Regions from separate parts of the Agrobacterium sp. 22094 genome, predicted to be linked through region 1. Evidence: predicted binding sites of a transcription regulator. Region 1 holds the regulator's gene; the other holds the start of a gene.
What was found. The regulator LexA, encoded in region 1, represses DNA repair genes until DNA is damaged. The targets are predictions, from matches to a motif close to TGTTCNNNNTGTGTTCNG.
Positions count from the first base shown of each region.

Region 1 (7,828 bases):
AGAGAAGATCAAACAGGCCCTGTAAGGCGCGCTCCCGACCCGTCGACCGTCGAGAACAAATACCGCATCGCTGACACAAAAAACCCGCCGAGGCCATCGGCGGGTTTTCTATTATTAGGGCCTATGGAAAGCCCCCAAAATATCACAGCTCAAATCAGCTGCGAAGAATGGAGCGGCCAGCGTAAGCAGCCTGCGGACCCAGCATCTCTTCGATACGGATCAGCTGGTTGTACTTCGCCAGACGGTCGGAGCGCGACAGCGAGCCGGTCTTGATCTGACCGCAGTTGGTGGCAACCGCGAGATCGGCAATCGTGGAGTCTTCCGTTTCACCCGAACGGTGAGACATGACCGCCGTGTAGCGTGCCTTGTGCGCCGTCTCGACAGCGTCGAGCGTCTCGGTCAGAGAACCGATCTGGTTGACCTTGACGAGGATGGAGTTGGCAACGCCCATCTTGATGCCGTCACGCAGACGCGCGGAGTTGGTAACGAAGAGGTCGTCGCCGACGAGCTGTACCTTGGAGCCGATCTTGTCAGTCAGGTACTTCCAGCCTTCCCAATCGTCTTCTGCCATGCCGTCTTCGATGGAAATGATCGGGTACTTGCCCGCGAGTTCCGCGAGGTAATCAGCCATGGCTTCCGGCTCGAGCGTGCGGCCTTCGCCTTCCATCTCGTACTTGCCGTTCTTGAAGAACTCGGTCGAGGCGCAGTCGAGAGCAAGAGCGACGTCATCGCCCGGCTTGTAGCCTGCCTTTTCAACCGACTTCATGATGAAGTCCAGCGCTTCCGGCGCGCTCTTCAGGCCTGGCGCGAAACCGCCTTCGTCGCCGACATTGGTGTTGTGACCCTGCGCTGCCAGTTCCTTCTTCAGCACATGGAAGATTTCAGCGCCGATGCGCACCGCGTCACGAATGCTTTCCGCGCCGACTGGCATGATCATGAATTCCTGGAAATCGATCGGGTTGTCGGCATGCGCGCCGCCATTGATGATGTTCATCATCGGAACGGGCAGCAGGTGGGCGTTCGGGCCACCGACATACCGATAGAGTGGCAGGCCGGTTGTTTCGGCAGCAGCCTTGGCAACGGCCAGAGATACGCCGAGGATGGCGTTTGCGCCGAGGCGAGACTTGTTCGGCGTCCCATCAAGCGCAATCAGCGTCTGGTCGATGTGGATCTGGCTTTCGGCGTCGAAGCCGCCAAGCGCATCAAAGATCTCGGTGTTGACGGCCTCGACGGCCTTTTCAACGCCCTTGCCGCCATAGCGCTGTCCGCCATCGCGCAGCTCGACTGCCTCGTGAGCGCCGGTGGATGCGCCCGATGGAACGGCAGCGCGACCGAAGGAGCCGTCTTCGAGGTACACGTCGACCTCGACCGTGGGGTTGCCACGGCTATCGAGGATTTCGCGTGCGATGATGTCGGTAATGGCTGTCATGGTCTCTCCCTTGGGACTGGAACAGATGAATTTCAGTCGCTTGTCTTAGAGCGCATCGGCAAAACTGTGAAGCCGTTTTCGAGCCGGACGGCGGATAAGCGATTCTGAAAAGTGTGAAAGGTCATTGCAACTTCGCTGTAGACGAAGCGTGAGAAATTACAATGACGACGCCCAGCATCAGGCGTCGCCCAACCTATAAAAATCGATTAGGCCAAAATCAGGCGGCCTTGGCGATAGCGTCAAACGCCAGAAGCTTCTCCAGAAGCTTCGGCATATCCTTCAGATGAACCATGTTGGGGCCGTCGGAAGGGGCATTGTCCGGGTCTTCATGGGTCTCGACAAACAGTCCGGCAATGCCGACGGCCACGGCTGCGCGCGACAATGTCTCGACGAATTCGCGCTGACCACCCGTCGACCCACCCTGCCCGCCTGGCTGCTGCACGGAATGCGTCGCATCGAACACCACCGGCGCACCGAGCGAGGCCATAATCGGCAACGAGCGCATGTCGGAGACAAGCGTGTTATAGCCGAAAGATGCGCCGCGTTCGCAGAGCAGAACGTTCGGATTGCCGCTCTCGTTGAGCTTTGCCAGCACGTTCTTCATGTCCCAGGGCGCCAGGAACTGGCCTTTCTTCACATTGATCACGCGACCGGTCTTTGCGGCGGCGATCAGAAGATCGGTCTGGCGACTGAGGAAGGCCGGGATTTGCAGGACATCGACGGTTTCGGCGACAATGGCGCACTGCTCTTCCGTATGGATGTCGGTCAGGACAGGGAAGCCATATTCCTTCTTGAGATCGGCAAAGATCTCCATGGCCTTGTCGAGACCGATGCCACGCTGTCCGGAGAGCGATGTGCGGTTGGCCTTGTCGAAGGATGACTTATAGACAAGCCCGATGCCGAGCTTGCCGCAAAGCTCATGCAGCGTGCCGGCAATCATGAAAGCGTGGTCGCGGCTTTCCATCTGGCACGGACCGGCGATCAGCGAAAACCGCTCTGTGTTGGAGAAGGCGACAGCGCCTTTGCCTTCGCCAGCGACCACTTTCAAATTGTTCTTCAAAGTCATCTCATTCCTCACGACACATGCGCCGGACATCGCCGGCAACCGCTTAATTTGCGATGTTGCACAGGCATTAGCAGCAAGCGCGCCATGTGTCACGAGATGAGGGAGCACCAACCGCTTGCCCTTTAGCCGGCATTCGCCTTCCGGACGACATCGGGATTGGCCTCGGAAGACTGCACGAACGGCCCGACTGCGCGCACCGCGTCGGAAAATCCAGCACTTCCCTTCAGCCCTTCCAATTCTTCGGGCTTGAAGCCTTGAGTCAGCAACATGCGATAAACGTTCTCGCTGTTCTCACCACCGGCGGAAACCCAAGCCGGTAGCGATGCCTCCCAGGCCTTCTTCTCACGCTGGTTTCGGTCGGCAACGATTGCAAGCTTGATCAGTCCACCGATCGGAATGGGAATGCCGTTCACCGCAAGATCGGGGATGAAGCTCGCCGGATGAACGCCGCCAAGCGCGTGATTTTTCAGGATCCGTGCACAGTTATTGTCGCGCGTCGGCTCCTTGTTCTGCGAAACGCGCTTCTGATTGAGTTGAACGATGAGCTTGCAATTGGCCATCGTCGTGTTCAGCAGCAACCGGTCATACTCCTTGCGCTTCAAAGCTTCCGGTGAATTGGGATCGAGGGTCTGGCAACCGGCCAGCGCAATCAGCATTCCGATAAGGGTAAATCTAACGAGCTTCATAAAAATGTCCCTGCCCCGAAAAAACGCTGCAAGGCAGCGCCGTAGAGCTACGATAACTTTGTTGATAATGCTTCGAATGGCTTGGCCTTCATACCACAGGATGACCGGATCGTGTGATCCTCGAAGCAGCTTGTAGATACCCGCAAAAATGAAATCATCAACCTGGAGAGGAAAAAGACGCCCAACACCGTAAAGAAGCTATGAACTTCTACCATTGCGCGGATAACAGGACTGCGAATTGATGAGGCGGAGACGTTTGCGGAATTTTAAGGGATTGCAGAACACATATGGAACATATAGTGTTCGTTCTGTATTTGTTTCGCGAATCTTCGCCACGTATTCCAAGGGTTTTCTTCATGCTCACGCGCAAACAGCAGGAACTGCTTCTTTTCATTCATGAGCGAATGAAAGAGTCCGGCGTGCCGCCATCTTTCGATGAGATGAAAGATGCCCTCGACCTCGCCTCGAAATCCGGCATCCATCGGCTGATTACCGCTTTGGAAGAACGCGGCTTCATCCGCCGCTTGCCGAACAGGGCAAGAGCCCTGGAAGTCATCAAGCTTCCGGAAGCCTATTCCGCACCCGCACAGAAGCCGCCGCGCGGTTTTTCGCCAAGCGTGATCGAGGGCAGCCTCGGAAAAGCCAAACCGCCTGAGCCGGCTCCCGCGCCGAAGCCAGCAAACGATCAGATCTCCTCCGCTGTCACCGTTCCTGTGATGGGACGCATCGCCGCCGGTGTGCCGATCTCCGCTATCCAGAACAACACCCACGATGTTGTCGTACCCGTCGATATGCTGGGCACGGGCGAGCATTATGCGCTTGAGGTCAAGGGTGACTCGATGATCGAGGCTGGCATCTTCGATGGTGACACCGTCATCATCCGCAACGGCAGCACCGCCAACCCCGGCGATATCATCGTCGCACTGGTGGATGATGAAGAAGCCACCTTGAAGCGCTTCCGCCGCAAGGGTGCTTCCATCGCCCTGGAGGCCGCGAACCCAGCCTATGAGACCCGCATCTTCGGACCGGATCGGGTAAAGATTCAGGGCAAGCTGGTCGGTCTCATTCGTCGCTATCACTGAGCGAACGATAGTCGGCTCAGACTGGCTGCCTGTGCTCTTGCAGAGGCAAGACGCGCAGACCTCGTTGGCAGATGCGGCGATGTGCTGCCTCTGATCGCGCCGAGGTCTCGACGCTGGTTCTCTTCGTCTTCGTCTTCGTCTTCGTCTTTCTCGTTATCCTCATTCTCGATCCGAGGATGAGGAAAAGATTGGCGGATGGTCGGGTGCATGCCGATCATGGCCTTCGAACGGCGGCAATCTTTCAGTGCCACCGACAAGCGCCCTCGCCCGTCGCTTCTAAGAGCAGGACTTACAGACGCGGCTAATCCACCTCGCGGCTACCATCCGACAAGGTGGACAGTCTCACCGCCCCTTTTCCGTTCTGCCTGTCGATTCCCGGTCCCGCTCATATTGGCGCAATGCCGGGAAATCCGGCAGCCAAGCCTCACGGCGGACCGTCCAAAGCTCGTAGGTCGGCTCGAACTGATCTGGTGAATCCAGAGAACCGAGATTGACCTCGATTTCGTCGTCGCTTTTTCCGAAGACCGGCGATCCGCAGTTGGGACAGAAGAAGCGGCCATTATAGCTGCGTATTTCTCCTTCGATGGTCACGGCATCCTGCGGGAAGATGGCGGATGCGTGGAAGAGCGCGCCGTGGTGCTTGCGACAATCCATGCAGTGACAAATCCCGATACGATAGGGCTCACCGACTATCGAAAGCCTCACGCTGCCGCAGGCACAACCGCCAGATTTCATGTTCATCTCGACCGCTCCATTTGCTTGACGCCTTCCCATCAAACCGCGACGAACCGATGAAGTTCATTCTGCTTCTGTTTTCGGAAAGGTGAGAGCGGCGAACGCATCAATTCATATGATATCTGACATGACAGACTCGGCCTGTATGTCCTCTCGCTCATGCGTTAGGACGATGGACAGAGAAATAACATTCGCACTTTTGCACCGCATGGACGCTTTTGCTGATCGCATGCGATTCAAGTGGCCGTATCACCAGAAGGAGACAACATGTACGATCTTTACATCGCCAACAAGAACTACTCCTCCTGGTCTCTCCGGCCTTGGGTGCTGATGCGGACATTGGAGATTCCCTTCAAAGAGAATCTCGTCCCGTTCAACGATCCCGATCCCAAGCATGGCTTCACGCACTTCTCCCCCACAGGCAAGGTGCCCTGCCTCGTGGATGGCGATGTCACCATCTGGGACTCGCTTGCAATCATCGAGTACCTGGCGGAACGGCATGATGGTGTTTGGGCTGAGGATGCCAAAGCGCGGGCTTGGTCGCGCTCGGCATCCGCGGAGATGCATTCCGGCTTCCAATCGCTGCGCAATCTACACCCGATGAGTGTAGGTTTGCGGATCAGACCGGTTCCGGCAACCGAGGCGCTCCGCAAGGATATCGCGCGTATCGACGCGCTATGGCAGCAGGGCCTCGACACCTTCGGCGGGCCGTTTCTGGCCGGCATCAATTTCACCGCCGTCGACGCGTTCTTCTGCCCCGTCGCGTTTCGCTTCCAGACTTACGGCACAGCACTCTCGCCAGCGGCGGAGGCTTACAAGACCCAACTCCTTGGCTTGCCGGCGATCAGGGAGTGGGAGGAGGCAGCGATCCGGGAGCCGTGGCGCGACTTGGAGCATGAAGAGGAAGCGCGGGCGTCTGGCGAGATTATCGAAGACCGCCGCTCCGCAGCAGATTGAAGCAAAAGACTTACTGCCCGGCCGCCAGCATCGTCTCGATATGCGGCGGCATCGCGCCGTCGGAGGTCTTGCTGCGCCAGTCATAGGCGCGGTGAATCGACCAGGGTCTGGCAACGTCTTGCATCGCCGCGCGCGCAGTTGCGACGGGCGCTCCGGCCTCATTCAACCAGAGTTCCAGCGAGCCTGTCTTTCGCAATGTTGTGGCGCTGATCAGCAGCGCGCCCGAGCGACAGTTTGAAAACGGCACGAAACGCGACGTCACGACGATGTCCGCCAGATCGCAGGCTGTACCGGTCAACGCCGTATTAGAAATGACCGCGACTTTGACGCCGCTCTGATGACGTCCAGCACACCAGGCATTTTTCTGGCAAGAGAAGCCATTCGTCCGCTCGAAAGCCAGAATCATCTTGTCGCGAGCTTCTTGCTTCTGCTGATCGGTGAGAACAGCCGGGCGGCGTGACCTTGGCTCTGCCGTGTCCTCGCGCTCACCCGCCTTGTCGTCATCCAGCATGACAGGGGCCACATGCTTATCCGGCAGCGGCACCGCCCTCGCCCACTGCTCAACCACGAAACCCTTCGCCTGGCGCTTGGTCGTCGCAACGAATTGATCCGTGCGAAATGCGACGAGGACACCATCCTCGTAGATCAATAAATCCGGCTTTGCTTTGTTCTGCTCAAGCGGCACCAGAAGGAGACCAGCCAGAATCAGGGGAAGCCCCAAGAGCGCGAGGTGGGTCCGTAGCAAGGTGAGAAGAAGAAATCCGACCGTCGAGACGGCCAGAAACCATGGGTGCTGCCGCCCGATCGTGGCATCTCCGCCCCAACTGGAGACGGTGTTGGCAATGTCGATCACCATCGCCATGCCGTAACCCATCAGCTTCAGGAAGGGTGCATCCAGGCCAAAAGGCATGAGAAGCATGGCAATCAGTGCAGACGGCATGACGATGATCGACATGACGGGCATTGCGGCAAGATTGGCGGCCAGTCCGTAGGTGGTGATGCGGTGGAAATGCTCGATCGAGTAGATCGCAGTCGAGACACCCCCAATCAACGAGGTGATGACGACACCGCCGATCACGGCACTCGCTTTCGACGAGGCCACGATCCATAAGGGCGGGCGCGCGATGAAGAGGCGCTCACGATTGGCCCGGCATCTGCTCCAGAAGGAATAGGCCGCAACCAGTGCCAGCGTTGCGGCAAAGGACATCTGGAAACTCGGACCCATGATTTCATGTGGCGAAACCGCGATGATGACGATTGCGGCAAGGGCGACATTGCGCAGACTGATCGACGGCCGGTTGACGAGAACAGCTGCCAGCATGATCGACATCATCAACCATGCCCGCTCGGCAGAGACGGCAAAGCCTGAAATCAGATAATAGGCGAATGTCATCAACAGCGCGGCAAAGGCGGAGATCTTCTTGACGGGATAGCGCTGCGAAAACCCTGGAAACAGGCTGAACACCATACGCATACCGACGAAGAAGATGCCCGATGCCAGTGCCATGTTTAGCCCGGAAATGGCAACGATATGGGCGAGCCCCGACACGCGCAAAGCTTCCATCGTCTCGCTGGAGATCGCGCGCCGCTCATCCGTGATGATCGAAGCCGCAAAAGCACCCGCATCGCCGCCAATGACGCTGCGGATTCGTTCGGCAATAGCGGAGCGCAGTGCGTAGAGCCGCGAACCCGCTGTTTCGAGCCAGCCCGCTTCGTCCGTCGTTGCGGCCTGCGTCGGTAGAGCCTTTGGCGCGCTGTAGAAAAATCCTGTCGCACCGATCCCATCGAAATACGCGGAAAAGGCAAAGTCGTTGAGGCCCGGCAATGCCGGCCCGGATGGTGGCGAAAGGCGCGCCTTGCCGGTGATGCCTGA
Region 1 is NZ_JBQEPX010000001.1:936,852-944,679, reverse strand. Features, by position in the region: gene ACTJK5_RS04495 (HIT family protein) at 1-25, shown strand, start outside; gene eno (phosphopyruvate hydratase) at 155-1,429, opposite strand; gene kdsA (3-deoxy-8-phosphooctulonate synthase) at 1,647-2,495, opposite strand; gene ACTJK5_RS04480 (hypothetical protein) at 2,618-3,181, opposite strand; gene lexA (transcriptional repressor LexA) at 3,538-4,263, shown strand; gene ACTJK5_RS04470 (hypothetical protein) at 4,257-4,514, opposite strand; gene ACTJK5_RS04465 (GFA family protein) at 4,606-5,004, opposite strand; gene ACTJK5_RS04460 (glutathione S-transferase family protein) at 5,266-5,955, shown strand; gene ACTJK5_RS04455 (ComEC/Rec2 family competence protein) at 5,966-7,828, opposite strand, start outside.

Region 2 (7,828 bases), 870 kb from region 1:
AACTACAGCACAGCGGATGGCGCGCGTCACACGAGCGGGATCATCTGGGATGTGACCTCGGATATGCAGGTGGCGGAGACACTAAAGAACTCCGTCTATAGCAGTCACGTGAAGAACGCCGAACTCGAGCTTGCGCTTCAGGAACTGTCTTCCCGTGAACACGATCTCATGGAACTGTCGCGGCGGCTCGACTTCGCGCTCCAATCCTACAATTGCGGCATATGGGAAGCCAATCTCTCGACCGACCATTCCTATTGGGACCGCCGTATGCACCAGCTCTATGGGCTGGACTATACAACCGGCTATACGGATCGAGCGACGTGGCTGAACTGTCTTCATCCAGATGACCGGGATAAGGCATCTGCGGACGCCGACCGATGCGCGGCCAACAACGAACCCTTCTCGAGCATTCAGCGCGTGCTGCTTCAAGACGAAGAGGTGCGCTACGTTCGCTCCGTGGGCAGCATCCATATTGACCGGGATGGACTTCGCAAGGTCATCGGCATTGCTTTCGACATCACCGCAGATGTGCGCCTTGCCGACGAGCTGAAGGCCGCAAAGGAAGAGGCCGAGGCACGCAATGCGGAGCTGATCGAGGCGAAGTCACATATCGAGCACAACGCGCTGCACGATCCACTGACCGGGCTCGCAAACCGGCGAAAGCTGGATCTGGAGTTGGACTATCTGACGTCCTCGCCTGTCGCAGCTGGCCGGGCACGTTTTGCCATCCTCCACCTCGATCTCGACCGCTTCAAACAGATCAACGACACGCTGGGGCACGCAGCAGGCGACGCAACACTTGCCAGGGCAGCAGAACTCCTTCGTCTCAATGTCGGCGATGCCGGCGTTATCGCCCGTATTGGCGGGGACGAGTTCGTCATCCTCGTCTCTCAGGTGACGGACAAGTACATCGTCACGTCCATCGCGTCGAATATCATCGCGGCTTTCCAGCATCCCTTCGATTTTCAGGGGTTTACTTGCCGATGCGGCGTCTCGATCGGCATCGCCTTTGGCGACGCCCAAGACAATGATGCGCGCAAAATCCTCATCAACGCAGACCTCGCACTCTACCGCGCCAAAGCCATGGGCCGGAACCGCTACGAGTTCTTCACGCAAAATCTTCAAGCCGAGATCGTCAATCACAAGCGCATTGCCGACGAAATCCTGGCGGGGTTGGAAAAGGGTGAATTCGAAACCTGGTACCAACCGCAACTCTGCGCCAGAACCGGCGAGATCGCCGGCATGGAAGCGCTGGTCCGCTGGCGTCACCCGACACGCGGTCTGCTGACGCCGGACAAGTTCCTGGGTATCGCGGAAGAGCTGGATGTCGTTCAGGCGCTCGACCGCCTGACGTTGCAGAGCGCCCTGCAAGACAGACGGCTATGGAGCCTGAAGGGCTTGGAAATCCCGCGTGTCTCGGTCAACGTTTCAATCCGTCGCCTGCACGACGCGCAGTTGCTCGAAAGCCTCCACCAACTTTACATCATGCCTGGCGAAGTCGTCTTCGAACTGGTCGAATCCATCTTTCTCGACGATAGCGACGAGCAGGTGGTTCAAAATCTCGACCAGGTCAAAGAACTCGGCATCGACATCGAGATTGATGATTTCGGCACCGGACATACCTCGCTCATCAGCCTGCTGCGCCTCAAGCCGAAGCGCCTCAAGATCGACCGTCAGCTCGTCATGCCAATCCTCGGTTCGCCGCAGGAACGGGCGCTGGTCCGCTCGATCATAGACATTGCCCGCTCGCTTGGTGTCGAGACCGTGGCTGAAGGCGTGGAAACGATGGAACATGCCGCTATGCTGAAAGACATGGGTTGCGATATTCTGCAAGGCTATGCCTTCGCGGCGCCCCTACCGGCTCAAGAATTTTCAGCCTATGCCATGCAACAGGAACTGCGTCGCGTGTCCTGATGCAGGCGGCCCTAGTCCGATCAAAGAAAGGCTTTTGCCTTCCAGGTATTTTCCACTAAGGAGATGACCGCGCATTTTTGTAAATTTCGCGTCTCTCTACAGGAAACGCTGCCTGGTCTGGTTTTATTGTCATGTCGCATAACACGTTCGGTCACCTATTCCGCGTTTCCACCTGGGGCGAAAGCCATGGTCCGGCGCTGGGCTGTGTGGTGGATGGCTGCCCTCCCGGCATTCGCTTCACGCTCGCGGAAGTGCAAGCCTGGATGGACAAGCGCAAGCCTGGCCAGAGCCGCTTCGTCACGCAAAGACGCGAAGACGACATCGTCAAGGTTCTTTCCGGCGTGATGCTGGATGAGGATGGCGAGACCATGATCACCACCGGCACTCCGGTTTCCATGCTGATCGAAAACACCGACCAGCGTTCCAAGGATTACGGCGAGATCGCCAAGCGCTACCGTCCAGGCCACGCAGATTTCACCTATGACCTCAAATACGGTATTCGCGATTACCGCGGCGGCGGGCGCTCCTCTGCGCGCGAAACCGCGGCACGTGTCGCGGCCGGTGCCCTTGCCCGCAAAGTGGTGCCTGGAATGACCGTTCGCGCAGCCCTCGTGCAAATCGGCAAGCACAAGATCAACCGCGACAACTGGGATTGGGCACAGGTTAACGAGAACCCGTTCTTCTGCCCGGACCCTGACATAGTGCCGATCTGGGAAGACTATCTCGATACAATCCGCAAAGCGGGCTCTTCCATCGGTGCTGTGGTGGAAGTGGTTGCCGAGGGCGTTCCCGCAGGCATCGGTGCGCCGATCTACGCCAAGCTCGATCAGGATATCGCCTCCAATCTGATGTCGATCAACGCCGTCAAGGGTGTCGAGATCGGCGAAGGCTTTGCGTCTGCGGAACTCAGCGGCGAGGAAAATGCCGACGAGATGCGCATGGGCAATGACGGCCAGCCGTTTTTCCTGTCGAACCACGCGGGCGGCATTCTGGGCGGCATTGCGACTGGTCAGCCGATCGTTGCACGCTTTGCCATCAAGCCCACCTCTTCGATCCTCACCGAACGCCAGTCCATCGATGCCGATGGCAATAATGTCGATGTCCGCACCAAGGGTCGTCACGACCCCTGCGTCGGCATTCGCGCCGTTCCAATCGGCGAAGCGATGGTTGCCTGCACTGTGGCCGACCATTACCTGCGCGACCGCGGCCAGACCGGCAGACTGAAATAAACAGGAGAAACAGCATGGCATACGATCAGAAACGCGTCGTTGAAGCGATCCGCGCCTTCGAGGCAGGCGAGATCGTTGTGGTCATGGATGATGACGGGCGCGAGAACGAAGGCGATCTCATCGTTGCCGCGGTGCATTGCACCGGTGAAAAGATGGCTTTCATCGTGCGCCACACCTCCGGCATCGTCTGCGCCCCCATGCCGCGCGAGGAAGCCAAGAGGCTGAACCTCAACGCCATGGTTTCCGAAAACGACAGCGCCCATACGACCGCCTTCACGGTCTCGGTCGATTTCAAGCACGGAACCACCACGGGCATCTCGGCGGATGATCGCACCCTGACGGTGCGCAATCTTGCCAACCCTAATGTCGGCCCGGCGGACTTCACCCGTCCCGGCCACATCTTCCCGCTGGTGTCACGCGAAGGCGGGGTGCTGATGCGCTCCGGTCACACGGAAGCAGCTGTCGATCTCTGCAAGCTTGCCGGACTGCCGCCGATCGGCGTCATCTGCGAGCTCGTCAATGACGATGGCAGCGTCATGCGCGGTCCGCAGGTTTCGAACTTTGCCGAAACCCACGGTCTCAAGCAGGTCTCGGTTGCCGACCTGATCGCCTACCGCCAGCGCAAGGAGACGCTGGTGGAGATGGAAAGTCAGGTCACCATCGACACGCCTTTCGGTCCCGCCAAGGCGCAGACCTATTCCCTGCCCTGGGATCCGATGCAGCATATGGCGGTGATCTTTGGCGATATTCGCGATGGCGTCGATATTCCGGTCCGCCTGCATCCGGAGAATGTGGCCGACGATATCTTCGGCAGCAAGCAGCCGGTGCGCCATTACATGCAGAAGATTGCCGAAGAAGGCCGCGGCGTCATCGTCTATCTTCGCGAGGGCTCGGTCGGCGTTGGCAAGGTCGAGGGCCGGCGCAAGTCGCGTGATGCGGACGAATCGCACGAACAGGCCCGTTCTCGCGAAGAAGAATGGCTGGAAATCGGGCTTGGCGCGCAGATTCTGAAAGACCTGGGCATCAGCTCCATCAAGCTCTTGACCACGCGCGAGCGTCACTACGTGGGCCTGGAAGGTTTCGGCATCAAGATTGCTTCGACGGAGCTTTGCTAATTGCAAGACCGGCAGGCGCGGTATCGTCCGGGCCTGCCAGCCAGCCATCGAGATACCGCACACTCTCAACGCCGGTGAATTTTGCCAGCCGATTCAATTCGGCATCCAGCTTTTCCAACCGACCGGATGACGGTCGCACGCCCTTTTCCAGCCAGAGCCTTCTGACGTCGAGCGAACCGTTCTTGCGCTCGGCCTTCATGTCGATGCGTCCGATCATGCGATCGCCTTCGAGAAGCGGGAAGACATAGTAGCCATATTGGCGCTTCGGCTCCGGCACGAAGACTTCGATACGATAGAAGAAACCGAAAAGGCGTTCGGTGCGGGCGCGGTTGCGCAACAGCGGATCGAAGGGGCTGAGAACCCGGACCCGCTGCGGCGGCTCGAGTGACGCCTCCGCCTCCATCTCCTGTGCGAAACTCGAAAAGGCGTAGGATGCGCGCTCTTTGGCGCCATTGGCAGAGATCAGCGAAACCTCGACCAGTTCGTCCCGGTGAGACATCACCCAGCCCTTCGCCTCATTCGGCGTTACCAGATCGAAGAAAGCGGAAATCTCTCCCGATGTCGCAAAGCCCAGCCGGGACAGTGCCTCACGGCAGGCCCAATCGATGAACCCTTCGTGGCTGACGTCCCGATCGTAATGCTCCTTCAGAATGACGCGTTCTGAGAGATCGTAAACCTTCTGAAAGTTCACACGGCGGGCAATCGAAAGCCTGCCGGTGTGCCACATATATTCAAGCGCCGTCTTGGAAGGATGCCAGTTCCACCAGCCACCGGATTGATGATCCTCTGCCTTCATGTCGCGCGACATGACGGCACCGTTTTCGGCAATGTGCCGATAGGTTTCCTCAAAGGCGGAATCGAACCCCTCCCCGTGCCATTTGCGCCAGCGCTCCTGCATGATCGGCTCGCGGCGACGGAATCGATGTTTCCAATAGGGATAGAAGGCTGTCGGAACGATCGATGCATCATGCGTCCAGTGCTCAAAAAGCGTTCGGTCTTTTTCCAGGAGCGCGGTCAGATGCTCCCGCTTGTAGGTCTGGTTTCTGGAAAAGATGATCTGGTGGTGGGCTCGCTCCACCGTGGCGATGCTATCCACCTGCACGAAACCCAGTGTCGTGATAAGTTCGAGCAATCCATCCTTCGACAGCGCCCTGTTCGGCGGCGCCGAAAGACCCTGTCTCGCTAGGAAAATACGCCGCGCCGCTTCGTTGGAAACCAGAATCGCCATGCCCTGAACTCTAGGAGTCTCCCGCCTCGAAATCAATGTTCTTTTTTTGTTCTTGATTTCGTCAAGGCGTCTTTGTGTTTATAGAAGCGCAACGGACGATAAGGGAAGCGGCGTGGACATTCAGTTCCAGAATGCAGGTGTGACCTTCGAGGGGCGAACAGCGCTTGCGCCACTCGATCTTTCGCTATCGGAGCGACGCATTGGCGTGATCGGCCTGAATGGCTCGGGCAAGACCACCTTCGCCCGATTGATCAACGGCCTTACCAAGCCCAGCACCGGCAGGGTCATCGTCAATGGGCTTGATACGATCAAGGATGCCGATGCTGTCTTGAAACAGGTGGGCTTTGTCTTCCAGAACCCGCAAAACCAGATCATCCTGCCGATCATCCGCGACGACATCGCGTTTGGACTGAAGAACCGCGGCGTCGGCAAAATCGCTGTCGATGAGGCTGTGGCGGCAACCTTGCAGCGTTTCGGCATCGCCCATCTTTCAGATCGCCGTGCCCATGAACTATCGGGTGGCGAGTTGCAGCTTGCAGCGCTTGCGGCGCTGTCCATCACCGGCCCAAACATCCTGATCCTGGACGAGCCAACGAACCAGCTCGATCTGAAGAACCGCGCGGTGGTGGAGCGGACGATCCTCGGCTTGGAGCAGAATGTGCTCGTCATTACCCATGACCTGCCCCTGCTTCAAACGTTCGACCGCGTTCTGCTCTTTCATCAGGCTACGCTTGTTCTGGATGGCGAACCGGAAGAGGTGATTGCCCGGTACCGGGAGATCGCGCTCTCATGAGAAGCCTTTACGCCGAGGGAACGGGCTGGCTCTACAGGCTTTCGCCCCGCGTGAAGCTGCTGACTCTGGCAGCCTTCAGCGCTGGCCTGTTCCTCACGCGTGATCCGTTGATCCTTTGCATTGCGGTCATTCTGGCAGGCTTCATTCTCTGGCAGGCGCAACTGGGGTTGCGCGAAACGCTCTCCCGCCTTCGCCCGGTCTTTCTGACGATCGCGATCATCGCCACGTTCAGCTTTCTGCTGATCCCTGCGATGGATGCCGCCGTAACGCTTTTGAGATTGAGCGCTCTGACATTGCTGGCGACCGCCGTAACCGCAAGTGTGAGCATCTCGCAATTCATGGACGAGATCACACATGCCCTTCGCCCACTTGAGAAGCTCGGCCTGGCAAAGGCAGCCGATGTGGGCCTTGCGGTTGGCCTTGTGGTTCGCTTCGTCCCCGAGATCGTCAGCCGATATCACACGTTGAGCGATGCACACCGTGCACGCGGCAGCCGTATGAAGCTCAAAAGCATACTCGTCCCACTCATCATAATGACGTTGAAGGATGCCGACGCGATTGCGGATGCCATTGACGCGCGCGGCTTCAGAGGTCAAACCTCACTCAGACAAAAGGGAGATGCCCATGACCACCCGTGACCTGGTTCTGATATCGCTGTTTTCAGCCATCATCATTGCGCTTGGCCTGTTGCCGCCCATTACACTCGGCATCATTCCGGTTCCAATCACGGCCCAGTCGCTGGGTGTTATGCTGGCCGGCGTCGTCCTTGGCGCAAAGCGAGGCACGCTTGCCGTGCTGCTGACGATCCTGATTGCGGCGATCGGCCTTCCGGTGCTGTCCGGCGGCAGAGGTGGCCTTTCGATCTTTACCACCCCGACCACGGGCTATCTGATTGGCTGGATCGCCGCTGCTTTCGTGACCGGCACCCTTTCCGAGCGCTTCGTCAAAGCGGGCCAGCCCGCACTAACGCAAGGCATTGGCTTTTTCCTCGCCAGTGTCGCTGGTGGCGTCGTCGTTCTTTATGCTTTCGGCATCACTTATCTCGCTTTCGCAACCGGTATCGGTTTCAGCAAAGCGTTCATCGGCTCCATGGCCTTTATACCGGGTGACCTGATCAAGGCCGTCTTGGCAGCCCTTGCCGGGCGCGCGGTCATGGCTGGCTATCCGTTGCTGCCGCAGCGGACCTAATCCAAACCTTCACGCGTTTCAGGAGTAAGCGACCCATGGCCACACGGCTTTACGAGCATCCGATCTTCCTGGAACACATTACCCCGGAGGGGCATCCCGAGCGACCGGACCGGCTGCGCTCGCTGAACATCGCGCTTGAACATCCGAATTTCGAGCGACTGGTTCGTAAGCAAGCCCCTCAGGCCAATGAAGATGCGGTGCTTCTCGCCCATCCGGAAAGCCATCTTCTTTCCGTGATGCGCCAGATTCCGGAAGAAGAAGGCGAGATTAACCGCATCGAGGCGGATACCTATGCCTCACCGAAAAGCCTGCAGGCAGCGCTGACCGGGATTGGTGCCGCGATGGCCGCCGTGGATGACGT
Region 2 is NZ_JBQEPX010000001.1:1,808,748-1,816,575, forward strand. Features, by position in the region: partial or broken gene ACTJK5_RS08800 (bifunctional diguanylate cyclase/phosphodiesterase) at 13-1,914, shown strand; gene aroC (chorismate synthase) at 2,046-3,143, shown strand; gene ribB (3,4-dihydroxy-2-butanone-4-phosphate synthase) at 3,158-4,258, shown strand; gene ACTJK5_RS08815 (winged helix-turn-helix domain-containing protein) at 4,230-5,486, opposite strand; gene ACTJK5_RS08820 (energy-coupling factor ABC transporter ATP-binding protein) at 5,599-6,279, shown strand; gene ACTJK5_RS08825 (energy-coupling factor transporter transmembrane component T family protein) at 6,276-6,917, shown strand; gene ACTJK5_RS08830 (biotin transporter BioY) at 6,904-7,467, shown strand; gene ACTJK5_RS08835 (histone deacetylase family protein) at 7,503-7,828, shown strand, end outside.
Region 2: a site for LexA is predicted at 5,523-5,540, ahead of ACTJK5_RS08820 (energy-coupling factor ABC transporter ATP-binding protein). Genes of this name have one in related genera too.